Regions from separate parts of the Polaromonas sp. DSP2-3-2b2 genome, predicted to be linked through region 1. Evidence: predicted binding sites of a transcription regulator. Region 1 holds the regulator's gene; each other region holds the start of a gene.
What was found. The regulator sigma-54, encoded in region 1, starts transcription at its own class of promoters, with help from an activator protein. The targets are predictions, from matches to a motif close to TGGCANGNAANCTGCTTT.
Positions count from the first base shown of each region.

Region 2: the regulator sigma-54 is predicted to act here: its motif matches at 2,566-2,583, upstream of ACP7AD_RS00835 (urease subunit gamma).
Region 3: the regulator sigma-54 is predicted to act here: its motif matches at 2,472-2,489, upstream of glnK (P-II family nitrogen regulator).

Region 1 is NZ_JAFCTH010000023.1:5,452-10,434, reverse strand. Features, by position in the region: gene lptA (lipopolysaccharide transport periplasmic protein LptA) at 341-982, shown strand; gene lptB (LPS export ABC transporter ATP-binding protein) at 987-1,784, shown strand; gene ACP7AD_RS15690 (RNA polymerase factor sigma-54) at 1,795-3,345, shown strand; gene ACP7AD_RS15685 (THUMP domain-containing class I SAM-dependent RNA methyltransferase) at 3,576-4,982, shown strand.
Region 2 is NZ_JAFCTH010000001.1:176,018-181,000, forward strand. Features, by position in the region: gene ACP7AD_RS00830 (hybrid sensor histidine kinase/response regulator) at 1-2,462, opposite strand, end outside; gene ACP7AD_RS00835 (urease subunit gamma) at 2,613-2,915, shown strand; gene ACP7AD_RS00840 (hypothetical protein) at 2,981-3,118, shown strand; gene ACP7AD_RS00845 (urease subunit beta) at 3,140-3,445, shown strand; gene ureC (urease subunit alpha) at 3,445-4,983, shown strand, end outside.
Region 3 is NZ_JAFCTH010000012.1:91,387-96,369, reverse strand. Features, by position in the region: gene metH (methionine synthase) at 1-770, shown strand, start outside; gene ACP7AD_RS11975 (YifB family Mg chelatase-like AAA ATPase) at 790-2,334, opposite strand; gene glnK (P-II family nitrogen regulator) at 2,672-3,010, shown strand; gene amt (ammonium transporter) at 3,049-4,584, shown strand; gene ACP7AD_RS11960 (SMP-30/gluconolactonase/LRE family protein) at 4,723-4,983, shown strand, end outside.

The DNA of each region.
Region 1 (4,983 bases):
GACGGTCCGCACGCTGGGCAGAGCACTCCGCGTGGGAGGAACTGCCCGGTGCAGCGCGTCTTGCGAAGGAAAGGCACGCTTCGTCGCAACGCGTGCCGACAGGAAAGAACTTTTAGTGTTCCGCTGGCCGCCGGTTATGCCGTCCAGCCATGATGTTTCGCAGGAAGTGCCTGGCAACGCAACGAAATGACCGTTTCCAACGCGAATTGGAATAACAGCCAGGGCAGGAAAACTTTGCAATGGGCCGTCCAGGTCATGCAACTCTGTTTGCGCGCTCCTGCGATTCTTGCGACCGGCGTGGCTACAATGGCAGAACCCATAGCTGCAAGATTCGTGCCTTATGAAACGCTCCTTTTGTTCTTTCCTCTTGATGGCCTTCCTCGCCGCAGGCGTGGCGCTGCCCGCTGCAGCCGAGAAGGCCGACCGCGACAAGCCGATGAATGCCGAGGCCGATGCCCTGCGCTATGACGACCTCAAGCAGACCAGCGTGTTCACCGGCAATGTCGTCATCACCAAGGGCACGACCATCATCCGCGGCGCACTGGTGGAGGTCAGCCAGGACCCCGAGGGCTACCAGCTGGCCGTGGCCACGGCGGCGCCGGGCAAGCTGGCCTACTACCGCAAGAAGCGCGACGGCGTCGATGAGTACATCGAAGGCGAAGGCGAGCGGATCGAATACGACAGCCGCGCCGACCTGGTGAAATTCATCAAGCGCGCCGTGGTGCGCCGCTTCAAGGGCGCGACGCTGAGCGACGAAACCACCGGCGGGCTGATCGTGTACGACAACAACACCGATGTGTTCACGGTCGACGCCGGCGCGCAAACCCGCACCGCCGACAATCCCGGCGGACGGGTTCGCGCCATGCTGTCGCCGCGCGGCACGGTGTCTGGCGCCACCGCCGCCCCGCCAGCCGGCGGACCGGCGCCCGTTTTACGCCCCAGCACCACGCTGGGCACGGGCGCAGCCCCGAAAGCACCTTGACCCCATGAATCGAGCGATTGAAAAAATACCTCCGCAGGAGGGCGCGGTTCGCCTCGACACGTCCAGCAGCCTGGTTGCCCACGGATTGCGAAAGTCCTACGGCAGCCGCCTGGTGGTGCAGGACGTGTCGCTGTCGGTGCAAAAAGGCGAGGTGGTCGGCCTGCTGGGCCCGAATGGCGCGGGCAAGACCACCTCGTTCTACATGATCGTCGGCTTGGTGCGCGCCGATGCGGGCGAGATTTCCATCGACGGCCAGCCGGTCGAGCACATGCCGATCCACAAGCGCGCGCGCCTGGGCCTGAGCTACCTGCCGCAGGAAGCGTCGATCTTTCGCAAACTCACAGTCCAGGAAAACGTTCGCGCCGTGCTGGAACTGCAGCGCGATGCCGCCGGCAAGCCGCTGGGCCGCGCCGAGCTGGAGTCGCGGCTCGATGCGCTGCTCAAGGACCTGCGCGTCGACCATCTGCGCGACTCGCCGGCCTTGTCGCTGTCGGGCGGCGAGCGCCGCCGCGTCGAGATTGCCAGAGCCCTGGCCACCCAGCCGCGCTTCATCCTGCTCGACGAGCCGTTTGCCGGCATCGACCCGATTGCCGTGATCGAGATCCAGCGCATCATCGGTTTTCTCAAGTCGCGCGGCATCGGCGTCTTGATCACCGACCACAACGTTCGCGAGACGCTGGGCATTTGCGATCACGCCTACATCATCAGCGACGGCCATGTGCTGGCCAACGGCACGCCGGCCGAGATCGTGAACAACACCGAGGTACGCCGGGTGTATTTGGGCGAACACTTCAAGATGTGATGCGCCAGTCATGAAACAAGGACTTTCACTGCGCGTTTCGCAGCACCTGGCGCTCACGCCGCAGCTGCAGCAGTCGATCCGGCTGCTGCAGCTCTCGACGCTGGAGCTGAGCCAGGAAGTCGAGCAGATGCTCGATGAAAACCCGTTTCTCGAACTGGCGGACGACAGCGCGCCGCGCGAGGAATTTGGCCTGGACCAGACCGACACCCCGGTCAGCCAGGACAGCCGCGAATTCGAGTCTGCTACGGATTCAATAGCTGTAAGCGCAGACACAGCAAGCGCAAGCGCATCAAAAGAGTCTGAAACCACAGCAGAGGCCGGCACCGAGGCCGCGCTGGAAGAAAGCTGGGAAGGCGATGGCTCGGTCGAGTCTTCGCCCGACGACAGCGAATGGGGCGGCGACGCACCAGCGCGCAAGAACAACCTGGACGACAGCAACGCCGAAGCGTCCGACCTGACCGGCGCGCACGAGTCGCTGCAAGACCACCTGCACCGGCAGGCGCTCGGCCTGCGCCTGTCCGAACTCGACCGCGCCGCCCTGCACTTCCTGATCGAGTCGCTCAACGACGACGGCTACCTCGAAGACAGCCTGGCGTCGCTCGCCGCCGGACTGGCCAGCGGCGACCCGGAGCAGGCCGAAGAACTGGAAGAGCAGTTCGCCATCGCCTTGCAACTGCTCCAGCACATGGAGCCTGCCGGCGTCGGCGCGCGCACCCTGGCCGAATGCCTGCGACTGCAACTGTTTGAGTGCAAGAACAGCCTGGAGTCGTGCGCCGCCATGGCGATCTGCCAGCAGCCGATGGAGTTGCTGGCCAAGCGCGATGTCAAGCGCCTGTCGCACCTGTGCAAATTCCCCGAAGACGCCATCAAGGGCGCGATTGGCCTGATCGCCCGGCTCGACCCCAAGCCCGGCCGGCGTTTTGCCAATGTCGAGCGCAACCTGATCGTTCCCGACGTGATCGTCGTCAAGGCCGGCCGGGGCTTCAAGGTCACGCTCAACAGCGACGTCATGCCCCGGCTGCGGGTCCACGACATCTACGCCAGCGCCCTGCGCCAGCACGGCGGCCGGGGCGGCGGCCAGGCGCTGCAGCAGCGGCTGCAGGAAGCGCGCTGGTTCATCAAGAACATCCAGCAACGTTTCGACACCATCCTGCGCGTCAGCAACGCCATCGTCGAGCGGCAAAAAAACTTCTTCACCCACGGCGAGCTCGCCATGCGGCCGCTGGTGCTGCGCGAGATCGCCGACGAACTGGGCCTGCACGAATCGACGATTTCGCGCGTCACCACCGCCAAGTACATGGGCACGCCGTTTGGCACCTTCGAGCTGAAGTATTTCTTTGGCTCGGGCCTGGGCACCGAGAGCGGCGGCAATGCGTCCAGCACCGCCGTGCGCGCGCTGATCAAGCAGTTCATAGCAATCGAAAGCCCGAAAAAGCCGCTCAGCGACAGCCAGATTTCCGAAATGCTCAAGGAGCAAGGCATCGAATGCGCCCGCCGCACGGTGGCCAAATACCGCGAGGCGTTGCGCATCGCGCCCACGAATTTACGCAAAGCGCTGTGATGTTGCCCCCACGGTCGTTCGCTTCGCGTAACTCCCTGCCCCCCCGAGGGGGCCGCTGCGCCTGCGGTCTGGCAAAGCCAGTCCCGCGGCCCCTGCTGGTGGGGAGCGACACGCTGCATCCTTGCCACTGCGTGTGGTTCGCTCTTTATCCGTTCGCCCTGATGTAGATACGGGTTCTACCCAACAAAGCTGCGGCTCCTCACAATCAGCCCAGCACAGTGAGATAACTTATGAACCAACTCCAACTCTTCCTCCCCTGCGCCGCCGGCGTCGAGAACCTGCTGGCCGCCGAAGTCCGGCGCATCACCGGCATCGAGGGCAAGGCCTGGCGCGCCGGCGTGCAGCTGCAGGGCTCGTGGCGCGAAGCGCTGCAGCTCAACCTGCACAGCCGCCTGGCCCAGCGCGTGCTGATCGAGCTGCAGCACGGCACCTACCGCAGCGAGCAGGACCTGTACAACGCGGCGGCCAGCGTCGCCTGGGAAATCTGGTTCACGCCCGCGCAGACCTTCAAGGTCGAGATCACCGCCCAGCACAGCCCGCTGCAAAGCCTGAACTTTGCCGCGCTCAAGATCAAGGACGCGATTGCCGACCGCTTCCGGCACAAGTTCAACGACGTGCGCCCCAGCGTCGATACCCGCTGGCCCGACGTGCGCGTGTATGTGCACCTCACCACCGACACCGTGACGGTGTACATCGACACCTCGGGCGAGCCGCTGTTCAAGCGCGGCTGGCGCGAGGACAAGGGCGACGCGCCGCTCAAGGAAACGCTGGCCGCCGCGATGATCGCCGCCAGCGGCTGGGACCAGCTGTGCAAGGACGGCGTGCCGCTGTACGACCCGTGCTGCGGCTCGGGCACCATCGTCATCGAGGCGGCGCAGATCGCCTGCAACATCGCGCCGGGCATCAACCGCCGCTTTGCCTTCCAGAAGTATTTGCCCTTCCAGGGCCACGTGTGGGAAGGCCTGCTCGACCAGGCCGAAGCGGCGATTACCGAACCCACGGCGCCGGTGTTCGGCAGCGATGTGTCCTTCCGCATGGTCGATTTTGCCGAGCGCAATGCCGAACGCGCCGGCGTCGCGCATGCGGTGCAGGTGCGCGGCGGCGACGCGCTGCAGCGCATGCCGCCCGCGCCGAGCGGCGTGATGCTGGTGAACCCGCCGTACGGCGAGCGCATCGACGTGGCGGGCGTGGCTGGCACCAGCGGCGTGCAGCAGCGCGAGCAGCGGCGTTCGCAATTCCAGGGTCAGAGCGTTGATGAATTCGGCCAGCCGGTGGTGCGCCAGGAACGGGACAGCCGCCAGGGCCGCAATGAACGCAACGAGCACGACAGCCGCGATGAAACAGGCTTCGAGCCGCCGCGCGACCGCTCGGCCAACCCCGGCCGCGAGCAGGCGCAAAACGCCTGGGGCGAGGAAGCCTCCGACTTCTTCCCGCAACTGGCCGCGCACTGGAAGAAAAACTACGCCGGCTGGACCGCCCACGTGCTCACGCCCGACCTGAAATTGCCCAACAAGATGCGCCTGAAGGAGTCGCGCCGCGTGCCGATGTGGAACGGCCCGATCGAATGCCGGCTGTTCCGCTTCGACATGGTGGCCGGCTCGGCGCGCGGCAAACCGGCGGATCAGCCCAAAGCGTGAC
Region 2 (4,983 bases), on a different contig from region 1:
ACCTGACGCACCCGCTGTTCGTCGGCCCGCACCAGTTCGGGCAGGTTACCGACCGCTTCAAACACAAATCGCAGGCCCTTGGCTGCCGACTGCAACTCGAACATGCCGGCCACCTCGTGCACGCAGTCGGCAAACTGCATCGGCCTGACGCTGAGCGTGAGCTTGCCGGCTTCGATGCGGGCAATGTCCAGCGTGCCCTCGATCAGCGACAGCAAATGCTCGCCGCCGCGCTTGATGACGCTGACCGCCTGCTTGCGGTGCGGCGGAATGCCGGCGTCCTCGCCCATCAGCTGCGCATAGCCCAGGATGCTGTTGAGCGGCGTTCGCAACTCGTGGCTTATGGCGCTGATGTAGCGGCTCTTGGCCTGATTCGCCTGGTCGGCCGCCCGCTTGGCCTGTTGCAGGGCTTCGTCGGTCTGCCGGTGCGACTCGATTTCCTGCATGAGCAGATGGGTCTGTCGGTTCGATTCCTCCTGCGCCACCTGGCGGCTCTTGTGCGCCAGCACCAGCCACCAGGCGACCAGCCCTGCCATCACCAGCAGCGCCATGTAGGCCTTCAGAAACCCGGAGCGCAAGGCCGATTCGGACGCCGCCAGTTCGGCCAGCAAGGTGATTTCCTGGCGGTACAGCAGGCCGAACATGGCCGCCAGCAGCGGCACGATGATCCCCATCAGCAGCAAAAAGTGGCTCAGGCCGGTGTCCAGATACGGCCAGATGCGGCGCGGCAGCAGCCAGCGCAGCGCAGCCGACCACTGCACGGACACGCGCGCATGGGGCTTGCACAGGTCGCCGCAGCGCGCGTCCAGCGTGCAACACAGCGAACAGATCAGGCCCTGGTAGGCCGGGCAATGCGCCATGTCGGGGCCTTCATAGCTGCGCTCGCAAATCACACAGCGCTGGGTGGCCTGGCGCTGGTAGAGCGCCGAATCGGAGTTGCGCGCGATGTAATAACGCCCCTTCGTCGCCCAGGCGATCAGCGGCGCCGCGACAAACGCGGTCGTCATGGCGATCACTGCCGAAAACGCCTGTGCCAGTTCGCCATACAAGCCCAGATGCGCCGTAATCGACAGCAGCGACGCCAGCGCCATCGCGCCCACGCCGACCGGGTTGATGTCGTACAGATGGGCGCGCTTGAACTCGATGCCTTTGGGCGACAGGCCCAGCGGCTTGTTGATGACCAGGTCAGCCACCACCGCCATCACCCAGGCAATAGCGATGTTCGAATACAGCCCGAGCACCTCGCCCAGCGCCTGGAACACATTCATTTCCATCAGCATGAAGGCAATGGCGGTGTTGAACACCAGCCAGACCACGCGTCCCGGATGGCTGTGCGTCAGGCGCGAGAAAAAGTTCGACCAGGCCAGCGAGCCGGCATAGGCATTGGTCACATTGATCTTGAGTTGCGACACCACGACAAACAGCGCCGTCGCGCCGACCGCCCAGCCGTAGTTGGGAAACACGTATTCATAAGCTGCCAGGTACATCTGGTTCGGGTCCACGGCCCGGTCCAGCGGCACCATGTTGGAAATTGCCAGATAAGCCAGCAGCGCGCCGCCCAGCATCTTGACCACGCCCAGCAGCACCCAGCCCGGCCCGCCGACCAGCACTCCAGCCCACCAGCGCCAGCGGTTGGCGGGGGTCTGCACCGGCATGAAGCGCAAATAGTCGGCCTGCTCGCCCATCTGGGTAATCAATGCGATGCCGACCGTCAAAGCAGCACCAAACAAGTGCAAATCAAACACGCCGCTGCGCCCCTTTTCGCCGGCGTAATCGACAACGCCTGAAAACGCACCAGGAGCGAGCACAAAAACATAAACGAAAGGCACGACCAGCATCACCAGCCACAAGGCCTGCGTCCAGACCTGCAGCCGGCTGATGGTCGAAACGCCGTGAGTCACCAGCGGAATCACCACCAGCGCGCAAACCAGATATCCCCATGTGGGCGGAATCCCGAAAGCCAGCTCCAGCGCATAGGCCATCACGGCCGCTTCGAGCGCAAAGAAAATGAAGGTGAACGACGCGTAGATCAGCGACGTCAGCGTCGAGCCGATGTAGCCGAAACCAGCGCCGCGCGTCAGCAAGTCCATGTCCACGCCATAACGCGCGGCATAGATGCTGATCGGCAGGCCGGCCAGTAAAATGATCAGCCCCGTCGCCACGATGGCCCAGAAGGCATTGGTAAAGCCGTACTTGACCAGCAGCGTTGCGCCCACGGCCTCCAGAATCAGGAACGACGCCGCGCCAAACGCGGTGTTGGCCACCCGCCATTCAGACCATTTGCGAAAGCTTTGCGGCGTGAAGCGCAGCGCATAGTCTTCCTTGGTTTCGCTGGCAACCCAGCTGTTGTAGTCGCGGCGGACCTTGATGATGCGCTGCACCGCCACTTCGACGCCGGAGCCCCGCCCCTTGTCCGGCGGGGCCGGGGGAGGCGGTGGCGGTAAAGGCGTGGCGGCAGTTTTCATGAACAAAAAATGGCGGCAGGTCGGGTGAAAGTTAAATAGCCGGTGCTTGCTGCACCTTCTGTGCCACCTGCGCGCCGCACCTGGCTAACGCCCAAAAGGCGGGTGGCACCAATCTTGCAATTTTAAAAAAGCCGAACCCGAAAGAGCCCCATGGAACTGACCCCCCGCGAAAAAGACAAGCTGCTGATCTTTACCGCTTCGCTGCTGGCCGAGCGGCGCCGCGCCCGTGGCCTGAAGCTCAACTACCCCGAAGCCGTGGCGCTGATCAGCGCGGCCGTGATGGAAGGCGCGCGCGACGGCAAGACCGTGGCCCAGCTCATGAGCGAGGGCCGCACCATCCTGACCCGCGCCGACGTGATGGACGGCATTGCCGAGCTGATTCCCGACATCCAGGTCGAGGCCACCTTTCCCGACGGCACCAAGCTGGTGACCGTCCATCAGCCGATTGTGTAGAGCGCAGCATACAAACCATGAAAACAAGTACGACTATGAAAATAATAGCGGCTACTGCAATAACCATGAGCGCAAACGCCGCTTTTGGCCATGATGGACATGCCATGGATGGCACGCACTGGCATGCGACGGATGCTTGGGGTTTTGCAGTCCTGGGCATCATGATGGCCACCGCGATCTGGATGTCGCGCGGCGGCAAATAGGTTCAGCGGAGTACCCGTTAGATGACACCCGGCGAACTCTTTACCGACGGCCCCGACCATCTCCTCAACGAAGGCCGGCGCACGATCACCTTGGTGGTGCAAAACACCACCGACCGGCCGATCCAGGTCGGCTCGCATTACCACTTTGCGGAAACCAACGCGGCGCTGGGTTTTGACCGGATTGCCGCGCGCGGCATGCGGCTCAACATCACGTCGGGCGCGGCGGTGCGTTTCGAACCGGGCCAGCAACGAACGGTGGAGCTGGTGGACTACGCCGGCGAGCGCAACATCTTCGGCTTTCGCGGCCTGATTCAGGGAGCGCTTTGATGGCAACGATTGGCAGACGCGCCTATGCCGAAATCTTCGGCCCCACGGTGGGCGATCGGTTGCGGCTGGCCGACACCGACCTGCTGATTGAGGTCGAGGCCGACTACACACTGCGCGCCGGCAGCTATGGCGAGGAAGTCAAGTTCGGCGGCGGCAAGACGATCCGTGACGGCATGGCCCAGTCGCAAAGAACCAATGCCGAAGGCGCCATGGACACGGTGATGACGAATGCGCTGATCCTCGACCACTGGGGTATCGTCAAGGCCGACATTGGCCTGAAGGGCGGGCGCATTGCCGCCATCGGCAAGGCCGGCAACCCCGACGTGCAGCCGGGCGTGGACATCATCATCGGCCCCGGCACCGAGATCATCAGCTGCGAAGGCATGATCGTGACGGCCGGCGGCATTGATTCGCACATCCACTTCATCTGCCCGCAGCAGATCGAGGAAGCATTGACCAGCGGCGTCACCACCATGATGGGCGGCGGCACCGGCCCGGCCACCGGCACCTTTGCCACCACCTGCACGCCCGGACCGTGCAACATCGAGCGCATGCTGCAGGCCGCCGATGCCTTCCCGATGAACCTGGGCTTTCTGGGCAAGGGCAACGCCAGCCTGCCGGCCGCGCTGCACGAGCAGGTCAACGCCGGCGTGATCGGGCTGAAACTGCACGAGGACTGGGGCACGACGCCAGCCGCCATCAGCAACTGCCTGGACGTGGCCGAGGAGCTTGACGTGCAGGTCGCCATTCACAGCGACACGCTCAACGAATCGGGCTTTGTCGAGAACACCATTGCCGCGACCAAGGGCCGCAGCTTGTGCGCGTTTCACACCGAAGGCGCGGGCGGCGGCCATGCGCCCGACATCCTGCGCGTGGTCGGCGAGGTGAACTTTCTGCCTTCGTCCACCAACCCGACCATGCCCTACACCGTCAACACGCTCGACGAGCATGTGGACATGCTGATGGTCTGCCACCACCTCGATCCGTCGATTGCCGAAGACCTGGCCTTTGCCGAAAGCCGCATCCGCAAGGAAACGATTGCCGCAGAGGACATCCTGCACGACCTGGGCGCCATCAGCATGATGTCCAGCGACAGCCAGGCCATGGGCCGGGTCGGCGAAGTCATCATCCGCACCTGGCAAAACGCGCACAAGATGAAGCAGCAGCGCGGCAAGCTGCCGGGCGACACCGAGCGCCACGACAATTTCCGCGTCAAGCGCTACATCAGTAAATACACCATCAACCCGGCGATTGCCCACGGCATCTCGCACGAGGTCGGCTCCGTTGAAGTCGGCAAGTTCGCCGACCTGGTGGTTTGGAAACCTGCGTTTTTCGGCATCAAGCCGTCGATCATCCTGAAAGGCGGTTTCATCGCGATGGCCGCCATGGGCGATCCCAACGCGTCGATTCCCACACCACAGCCGGTGCATTACCGGCCGATGTTCGGGGCGTTCGGCGGCGCGGTGGCCAAGGGTTCGCTGACCTTCGTCTCGCAGGCCGGGCTGGCCGCCGGCATCCAGGAGCGCTTTGGCCTGGCC
Region 3 (4,983 bases), on a different contig from region 1:
GCTGGCTCACGGCCAGCGGCGTGATGGGTTTGTACCCGGCCAACAGCGTCGGCGACGACATCGAGCTTTATACCGACGAAAGCCGCAGCGACGTCGCCATGACCTGGCACGGCTTGCGCCAGCAGACCGAGAAAACCGCCGCCGATGGCGTGATGCGCCCGAGCCGCTGCCTGGCCGACTTTGTTGCGCCTAAGGTGCTGACTCCTGAATTGATAGCTGCTCGCGCAGATGCAGCAAGCGCAAAAAGCCGAAAAGACTCGAAAATTGCCGACTACATCGGGGTTTTCGCCGTCACCGCCGGCCTGGGCGCCGAGAAAAAGGAAAGGCAGTTCGTGGCCGAGCATGACGACTACTCGTCGATCATGTTCAAGTCGCTCGCCGACCGGCTGGCCGAGGCCTTCGCCGAAGCCCTGCACCAGCGCGTGCGCCGCGACTTGTGGGGCTACGCGCCAGCCGAAGCGCTGGACAAAAACGCGATGCTCGCCGAGCAATACCAGGGCATCCGTCCCGCGCCCGGCTACCCGGCCTGCCCGGACCACAGCGTCAAGAAGGACATGTTCGAATTGCTGAAAGCCGAAGACATCGGCATGGCGCTGACGGAAAGCCTGGCGATGACGCCGGCGGCCAGCGTCAGCGGCTTTTACCTCAGTCATCCGCAAAGCACCTATTTCAGCGTCGGCAAGATCGGCGACGACCAGCTGCAGGACCTCGCCAAGCGGCGCGGCGCCCGGGCAGAAGACCTGGCACGGCTGCTGGCGCCCAACCTCTGACGACGCCCGGCGCGTTTGTTCAGTGCGCGGCGTTGAGCGCGCGCCGGTACTGCACCGCCTCGGCCACATGCGTGACCTGCACGGTTTTGGCGCCTGCCAGGTCGGCAACGGTGCGCGCCACCTTCAGGCAGCGGTGAATGCCCCGGCCCGACCAGCCCAGCCGCGTCGCCGCCACATGGAGGAACTTGGCCGCTGCCGGGTCCATCTGGCACTGCGCATCGATGGCCTGGCCGTCGAGCGCCTGGTTGGCGCTGCCCTGGCGGTCCATCGCGCGCGACCTGGCCTGGGCCACCCGGCTGCGCACCGCCTCGGTGGACTCGCCCGGCGGCGCGTTCACCAGCTCATCGGCCGCCAGGCTGCCGACCTCCACATGCAGGTCGATGCGGTCGAGCAGCGGTCCGCTGAGCTTGCCCTGGTAGCGCGACACGACTTCAGGTGAGCAGCGGCAGGCGCGCAGGCTGGAGCCCAGGTAGCCGCACGGGCAGGGGTTCATGGCGGCAATCAGCTGAAAGCGCGCCGGAAACTCGGCGCGGCTGGCGGCCCGTGAGATGGTGATGGTGCCCGACTCCAGCGGCTCGCGCAGGGCTTCGAGCGCGGCGCGCGGGAATTCAGGCAGCTCGTCGAGAAACAGCACGCCGCGATGCGCCAGCGAAATTTCACCCGGCCTGGGCGGCGAGCCGCCGCCCACCAGCGCCACCGCGCTGGCCGTGTGGTGCGGCGCGCAGGTCGGCCGCACCGCCCAATGGTCCAGCGTGAAGCGCCCGCCCAGCGAGGCGACGGCGGCGGTTTCCAGCGCTTCGTCGGTGGTCATGGCGGGCAGCAGGCCGGCAAAGCGCTGCGCCAGCATCGACTTGCCCGAGCCCGGAGCGCCGACCATCAAAATACTGTGCCCGCCGGCCGCCGCGATCTCCAGTGCGCGGCGCGCGGCGGCCTGGCCCTTGACATCGGCCAGGTCGGCGTAGGCGGGTTGCCGCGAAGGCGCGCTGGACGCCACGCGGGTCCAGCCATCCGCGATTTCGGGAACGGCATCACCCGGCAAAAACTGCCGGACCACGTCGAGCAGATGCAGCGCGCGGTAGACCTCGGCCTGCGGCACCAGCGCCGCCTCCTGCGCGCTGCCTTCGGGCAGCACCAGCCGGGGCAGTTTTTGCGGCGTGCCGCGCGCCGGCCGGGCAATGGCCAGGCTCATGGCCAGGGAGCCGCGCACCGGCCGCAGGTCGCCGCCCAGCGACAGTTCGCCGGCAAACTCATAGCCCGCCAGCTTGCGCGCATCGATCTGGCCGCTGGCCGCCAGGATGCCGAGCGCAATCGGCAGGTCGAAGCGGCCCGAGTCCTTGGGCAGGTCGGCGGGCGCCAGGTTGACCGTGATGCGCTTGTTGCCCGGAAACTCCAGTCCGGCATTCTGGATGGCCGAGCGCACGCGTTCCCGCGCTTCCTTGACCTCGGTATCGGCCAGCCCGACCAGCGTGAAGCTCGGCAAACCATTGGCCAGGTGCACTTCAACGCACACCGGACGCGCTTCAAGCCCCAGCAAGGCACGGCTGTGCACTAAAGACAGACTCATTCGGTGACTTTCCTATAAATGCATCAAAGTCGTGCACAAAGAGTGCGTCAAAATGGTGCGTAACAACTTGTAAAGCTCTAGCGTAACCCGGTGGCCGATGAAACCAGCCGGGCGCTCGCAGGCGACGCAAAAATAGCTGGCACGGTCCCTGCTAAAGAAGTTCCGCCAACTTTAAAAAATTTTCGGGGATTCCATGAAATCAATCGTCGTCACCCTCGTTGATAGCGGCCGCTTTCGCATCAAGAACACGCTGGACGTGATGCCTACAACAACCCTGTAATGCGCCGGCAGCGCCACCCGATTGCTGCCTTGTCATTCATCCTGGAGGAAAACTGAAATGAAACTCGTTACTGCCATCATCAAACCGTTCAAGCTGGACGAGGTGCGCGAAGCCCTCTCGGGCATGGGCGTGCAGGGCATCACCGTGACCGAAGTCAAGGGCTTCGGCCGGCAAAAAGGCCATACCGAGCTGTACCGGGGCGCTGAATACGTCGTCGATTTCCTGCCCAAGGTCAAGATTGAAGCGGCTGTGTCCGACGACCTGGTGGACCGGGTGATCGAAGCCATCGAGACGTCGGCGCGCACCGGCAAGATCGGCGACGGCAAGGTTTTCGTCTACGACCTGGAGCAGGTCGTGCGCATCCGCACCGGCGAGACCGGCAAGGAAGCCCTCTGACATTCACCCTCCTGAAAATAAAAAAGAGAAACATCGCCATGAAAAAACTGATTGCCTCCCTGCTGCTGGGATTAAGCTTGCTCGGCACGGGCGTGACCGCCCTGGCGCAGACCCCGGCCGAAGCGCCTGCCGCGACGGCCTCTGCCGCAGCGCCTGCCGATGTCGCCGCGCCTGCGCCCGCCGCTGCCGTTGCAGCTCCGGCTGCTGAAGCTGCCGATGCCGCCGCCGCGCCGGCCCCCGTTCCCAACAAGGGCGACACTGCCTGGATGATGGTCTCGACCATCCTGGTGATCCTGATGGTCGTTCCCGGCCTGGCGCTGTTTTACGGCGGCCTGGTGCGCAGCAAGAACATGCTGTCGGTGCTGATGCAGGTCATGGTGACGTTCTCGCTGATCGTCGTGCTGTGGTTCATCTACGGCTACAGCCTGGCCTTCACCGAGGGCAGCGCCTTCATCGGCGGCTTTGACAGGCTGTTCATGAAAAGCATCTGGGACAACGCCGCCGGCACCTTCGCCAATGCGGCGACCTTCAGCAAGGGCGTCGTGATTCCCGAGATCGTGTTCGCCGCCTTCCAGGCGACCTTTGCCGGCATCACCTGCTGCCTGATCGTCGGCGCCTTTGCCGAGCGCATCAAGTTCTCCGCCGTGCTGCTCTTCATGGTCATCTGGTTCACCTTCAGCTATGCGCCGATGGCCCACATGGTCTGGTTCTGGATGGGCCCTGACGCCTACACCAGCGCCGAAGTGGTTGACGCCATGACCGGCAAGGCCGGCTACATCTGGCAGTCGGGCGCGCTGGACTTTGCCGGCGGCACTGTGGTGCACATCAATGCCGCCGTGGCCGGTCTGGTCGGCGCCTTCATGGTCGGCAAGCGCATTGGCTACGGCAAGGAAGCCATGGCGCCGCACAGCCTGACGCTGACGATGGTGGGCGCTTCGCTGCTGTGGGTCGGCTGGTTCGGCTTCAACGCCGGCTCGGCGCTGGAAGCCAACGGCTTTGCCGCCCTGGCCTTCATCAACACGCTCGGCGCTGCCGCTGCTGCCGTGCTGGCCTGGTGTGTCGGTGAAGCGCTGATGAAGGGCAAGGCCTCGATGCTGGGCGCCGCGTCCGGCTGCGTGGCCGGTCTGGTCGCCATCACCCCCGCCGCCGGCAATGTCGGCATCGGCGGCGGCCTGGTGATCGGTTTTGCCGCCGGTTTTGCCTGCCTCTGGGGCGTGCATGGCCTGAAAAAACTGCTCGGCGCCGACGACTCGCTCGACGTGTTCGGCGTGCATGGCGTGGGCGGCATCGTCGGCGCCTTGCTGACCGGCGTGTTCAACTCGCCGGCCCTGGGCGGTCCTGGCTTTGTCGCTGACTGGGTGACCGTGGCCATGGTGGCGCCCGCCGACTATTCCATCGTGTCGCAGGTCTGGATCCAGGCCAAGGCCGTCCTGATCACCATCGTGTGGTCGGGCGTCGTGTCCTTCATCGCCTTCAAGGTGGTTGACCTGACCATCGGCCTGCGCGTCAGCGAAGAAGACGAGCGCGAAGGCCTGGACATCACGGCGCATGGCGAAACCGCCTACAACCGTTAAGCACGGTGCTGTGAACTGACAAAAATCTCCTTGGGAAGTTCGGCCCGCTGGTCTCAAGCCAGCGGGCCTTTTTTTGTCGTTACAGTCGCAGGCGTGGCGGACCCCTTCACCCAACCGCACGGCCTCAAGGAGAAATGCATGCCCTGGAAAACCGCCATTTCACAGCCCAGCGAACTGGGCGAATCGCCGTTCTGGCACCCTGACGAGCAGCGCCTGTACTGGGTGGACATTGCTGCCCGGCAGGTCTGCCGCTCAACGGTTCCGGCCGGCACCGTCGAGCGCTGGACGCTGCCGTCCGAGCCTGGCTGCATCGCGCCGGCGCGCACCGGGGGCACAAACACCGGGTTGGTCATCGCCCTGCGGGGCGGCATCTACCGCGCCCGGCAATGGGGCGGCGCG